Regions from separate parts of the Longispora sp. NPDC051575 genome, predicted to be linked through region 2. Evidence: riboswitches for the same ligand, from Rfam matches in the RefSeq annotation. Region 2 holds a riboswitch; the other holds the start of a gene.
The links. Region 2 has a riboswitch for glycine ahead of gcvP (aminomethyl-transferring glycine dehydrogenase). Riboswitches for the same ligand answer to the same signal wherever they lie in the genome.
Positions count from the first base shown of each region.

Region 1: it holds a riboswitch for glycine, as region 2 does, so the genes downstream of both, gcvT (glycine cleavage system aminomethyltransferase GcvT) here and gcvP (aminomethyl-transferring glycine dehydrogenase) in region 2, are expected to answer to the same signal.

Region 1 covers NZ_JBFAZP010000008.1:336,417-338,810, forward strand. The annotation lists gene gcvH (glycine cleavage system protein GcvH) at 85-441, opposite strand; gene gcvT (glycine cleavage system aminomethyltransferase GcvT) at 438-1,517, opposite strand; glycine riboswitch at 1,638-1,727, opposite strand; gene AB0M43_RS25680 (hypothetical protein) at 1,854-2,390, opposite strand.
Region 2 covers NZ_JBFAZP010000003.1:307,233-309,626, reverse strand. The annotation lists gene AB0M43_RS08935 (lytic transglycosylase domain-containing protein) at 1-579, shown strand, start outside; glycine riboswitch at 664-761, shown strand; gene gcvP (aminomethyl-transferring glycine dehydrogenase) at 841-2,394, shown strand, end outside.

The sequences.
Region 1 (2,394 bases), on a different contig from region 2:
CGCCGGCCCCGGGGCCGCCGACCCTGACCGGATGCCGACCGGACCGGACGCCGGCCCGGACCGCGTGCCGGCCGTGGGCGTGGATCAGGCCGTGATGAGCGCCTGGTACGCCTCCTCGGTGAGCAGCTCGCCCGCCTCGGTGACCGCCACGGAGAACAGCCAGCCCGCGCCCTGCGGGTCCGAGTTGATCAGGGACGGGTCGGCCACGACGGCCTCGTTGCGGGCCACGACGGTGCCGGTGACCGGGGCGTACAGCTCGCTGACGGACTTGGTGGACTCCAGCTCGCCGCAGGTCTCGCCGGCCTTCAGCTCGGTACCCGGCTCGGGGAGTTCCACGTAGACGATGTCGCCGAGGGCCTCCGCCGCGTACGCGGTGATGCCGACGGTCGCCGGCTCCTCGCCGGTGATCCACTCGTGCTCGGCGGTGTAGGACAGGCTCACGACGTGCTCCTTCGGTAGAACGGTAGGGCAGACAGCTCGACGGGTTCGAGGCTGCCTCGCACGTCCACGGCCAGCGGCGCGTTGACGGTCGACACGTAGGCCATCGCGATGGGACGGCGCAGGACGGGGGACGTGGCCCCGGAGGTGACGGTGCCCAGCCGCTCGCCGGTGCGCAGGTCCACGACGGGCTGGCCGGCGCGCAGGACCCGGCGGCCGGCGGAGACCAGACCCACCAGCCGACGGGTACGGGGTGCCTCGGCGGCGGCGGTGAGCGCGGCCCGGCCCACGAAGTCGTCGGGCTTGTCGAGGCGGACCACCCGGCCGAGCCCGGCGTCGTAGGGCGTGGTGTCGGGGTTGAGCTCGTGGCCGTACAGCGGCATGCCGGCCTCCAGGCGGAGCGTGTCCCGGCAGGCCAGCCCCGCCGACCGCAGCCCGTGCGGCTCCCCGGTCGTGGTCAGCGCCCACCACACGGCGGACGCGTGCTCGGCGGGCACGTACAGCTCGAAGCCGTCCTCGCCGGTGTACCCGGTCCGGGCCACCCACAGCGGGATCCCGTTGATCGAGCCGGGGGTGATCGCGTAGTACGGCAGGCCGCCGAGGTGCGCGTCGCAGATCAGGGCCAGGATCCCGGCGGCGCTCGGCCCCTGGATCGCGATCAGGGACCGGTCGAGCCGGACGAGGTCGGCCCGGAACCCGGCGAGCCGCACCGACAGCGCGTCGGCCACCACGTTCGTGCTGCCCGCGTTGGCCACCACCAGGTAGCGGTCCTCGGCGAGCCGGTAGCAGATCAGGTCGTCGAGGATGCCCCCGTCGGACTGGCACAGCAGCGTGTACCGGGCCTGGCCGACGTCCAGCTCCGACAGCCGGCCGACGAGCGCGTAGTCGAGCGCGGCGGCGGACTCGGGCCCGATGACCTCGAACTGGCCCATGTGACCGAGGTCGAAGAGTCCGGCGGCGCTGCGCACGGCGAGGTGCTCGGCGCTCTCGCTGCCGTACCGCAGGGGCATGCGCCAGCCCGCGTAGTCGGTCAGGGTCGCGCCCAGGGCGAGATGGTGCTCGTACAGCGCGGTGCGCACAGGAGGCTCCCAGGGTGGAGTGGGTGGGCCTCCCCCTCTGTCATCGGAACCTGAGAGCTTCACCGCCGTGGTGGGCGGCTTGCACCGTGGGTGAGCCTCGCGGCTGCTTTCCAGAGTTGCCTAACCCGGGCGGTACGTGGGCCTGAGAGTGTGCGGGGAGTCTTGCTCCTTCGGCGTGACCTCGAAGGTCAGCTCTCCCGCCGGGATCGATGGCGTGTGCAGTTGTGCCGTGAGAGTAGGCGGGAGCGGCTGCGCAGGTCAAGACGGGGGCCAGATGGCGGGACGCGGTGATGGCCCCGACCGTGTACCGGTCGGGGCCGTGCTCTCGGGCCGGGGTCAGCCCGACGGGGCGATCAACTCCGCGATGTCCGGGTTGTCCAGTCGGATCTTCTCCACGTCCTCCGGGGCGTCGAGGTAGTAGAGGACGTTCTGGCGGATCTCATAGTGAATGGTGTCCTGGTCCGGGCCGTCATACGCGAGGGCGACCCGGATGAAGTCCAGTTCGGCGGTGAGCTCCTCCCGGCTGTCGGGCCAGGACGAGAGGAGCGGCTTGAGCACGCCGCAGTAGTACACGAGGTACGCGAGGTCGAGGCCCGTGAGCGTCGCGGGGAGGTTGTGGGAGTGGGCCGCCGAGGCGAAGGTTCCGGACACCAGCTCCCGAATACCCTCGTGGGAGCCGGGGGAGTGCCACCACAGGAGGTCACCCAGTCGGCCGAGGGTCCAGGGTTCGTCGCTGTAGCCCTGCTCGTGTTCGCGCCAGGACTGGCGCGCGGCCTCCCGGATCACCCGCGCCATGAAGGACCGGGGGCGGACCGGCGCCGTGAAGCCGGGAAACCGCACGATCTCCGTCGCTTCCTGGTCGTGCTCGTCCATGCGT
Region 2 (2,394 bases):
AAACCCAGCTACCAGCCGCCGCCGGCTCCGGTGCCGACCCCGCCGGCCGCGCCGCCGCACACCCCGGGCAGTGACTGCCGGCGCTATGAGGGGACGAACGCCGAGCGCCCGGCGGTGAAGGCGGCGTTGACGGCGGCGGCGAACCGGCAGTACTGGCAGTCGGTGCACTTCACGGTTCCGGTGAACCTGATGAAGGCGATCGCGTGGCAGGAGTCGGGCTGGCAGTCGGCGATCATCGCGTGTGACGGCGGCATGGGCACGATGCAGTTGATGCCGGGCACGGTGGAGTGGATGAACCTGAAGTTCAACGACACGCCGGAGGACCCGAAGACGCTGAAGGGGAACACGGTGCTGGGTGCGGAGTACCTGGCGTGGTTGATCAGATATTTCGGGGATCTGTACTTCGACCACACCTATGACCTGGCGAACCCGGATCTGCTGAACGTGGTGATCGCGGCGTACAACGTGGGGCACGCGGGGGTGCAGGACGAGGCGACGCACACGATCCGGATCCCGAACCAGCGGTATGTGGACAATGTGCGGGCGTTGATGACCGAGTGCGAGTGCCTGGCGTTCTGAGAATCCGCCGCAAGCGGACAGATCACGCGCAGTGACCTGGGCCATCCGTGGAGCGGATCACCGGTGGTACGGTTGCGCTGCCGTCTCACCCGAGTGGGAGAGACCCCTTGCCTTCGGGTGGGGGGCGCCGAAGGGGCAATACCTCCCCGGAAACTCTCAGGCAAAAGGACCACTCGGGCAGGCACCTCTGGACTGGGTCATGCCCGCGCGCAGAGGGGGAGGAAGCTCATTTGCCCGAGCCGACTCTCCTGGAGCACATGTATGTCCAGTTCTCGCGCCAGTCTCACTGATCTTTCCCGTGGGGTGCCGTTCTCGCGCCGCCATATCGGTCCTTCGGCCGCCGATTCGCAGAAGATGTTGGACCTGGTCGGCTACGGCTCGACCGAGGAGCTGCTGGACGCGGCGATCCCGGACGCGATCCGTACCCAGCAGGGGCTGAGTCTGCCGGCGGCGGCGACGGAGCCGGAGGTCATCGCGGAGCTACGGGCGATCGCGGCGCGTAACCGTCCGATGGCGCAGATGATCGGCCTGGGGTACTACGGGACGCACACCCCGCCGGTGGTGTTGCGCAATGTGCTGGAGAGCCCGGCGTGGTACACGGCGTACACGCCGTACCAGCCGGAGATCTCGCAGGGGCGCCTGGAGGCGCTGCTGAACTTCCAGACGGTGATCTCGGACCTGACCGGTCTGCCGACGGCGGGCGCTTCGCTGCTGGACGAGGCGACGGCGGCCGCTGAGGCGATGACGTTGACCCGGCGGGTGAGCAAGGTCAAGAGCGACCGGTTCGTGGTGGACGCCGACGCGTTGCCGCAGACCATCGCGGTGATCGAGACCCGGGCGGAGCCGCTGGGGATCGAGGTGCTGGTGGCCGACCTGTCGCAGGGGCTGCCGGAGGGTGAGTTCTTCGGGGTGCTGGTGCAGTACCCGGGGGCGTCGGGTGTGGTCCGCGACCATGAGGCGCTGATCGTCGACGCGCACGCGCGCGGTGCCCTGGTGGCGGTGGCGGCGGATCTGCTGGCGTTGTGTCTGCTGCGCGCGCCGGGTGAGATCGGCGCGGACATCGCGGTGGGGTGTGCGCAGCGGTTCGGGGTGCCGATGGGTTTCGGTGGTCCGCACGCGGGTTACATGTCGGTGCGGGCGGGTCTGGAGCGCAACATGCCGGGCCGTCTGGTGGGTGTGTCGAAGGATGTGGACGGCAATCCGGCGTACCGGTTGGCGTTGCAGACCCGGGAGCAGCACATCCGGCGGGAGAAGGCGACGAGCAACATCTGCACGGCGCAGGTGCTGCTGGCGGTGATGGCGTCGATGTACGCGGTGTATCACGGTCCGGACGGGTTGCGGCAGATCGCGGAGCGCGCGCACCGGATGGCGACGGTGCTGGCGGCGGGGTTGCGTGAGGGTGGTGTCGAGGTGGTGCACGGGGCGTTCTTCGACACGGTGACGGCGCGGGTGCCGGGTCGGGCGGCGGAGGTGGTGGCGTCCGCTGCCGAGGCGGGGGTGAACCTGCGGCTGGTGGACGCGGACCTGGTGGGTATCTCGTGTGACGAGACGACGGTGGACGGCGATCTGCTGAGTGTGTGGCGGGCGTTCGGGTTGTCGTCGGTGTCGGTGTCGGATCTGGACGCGTCGACGCCGGACGCGGTGCCGGCGGCGTTGTTGCGGTCGTCGGAGTTCCTGACGCATCCGGTGTTCCACGCGCACCGGTCGGAGACGGCGATGCTGCGGTATCTGCGGGCGTTGTCGGACAAGGACTACGCCCTGGACCGGGGCATGATCCCGTTGGGTTCGTGCACGATGAAGTTGAACGCCACCACG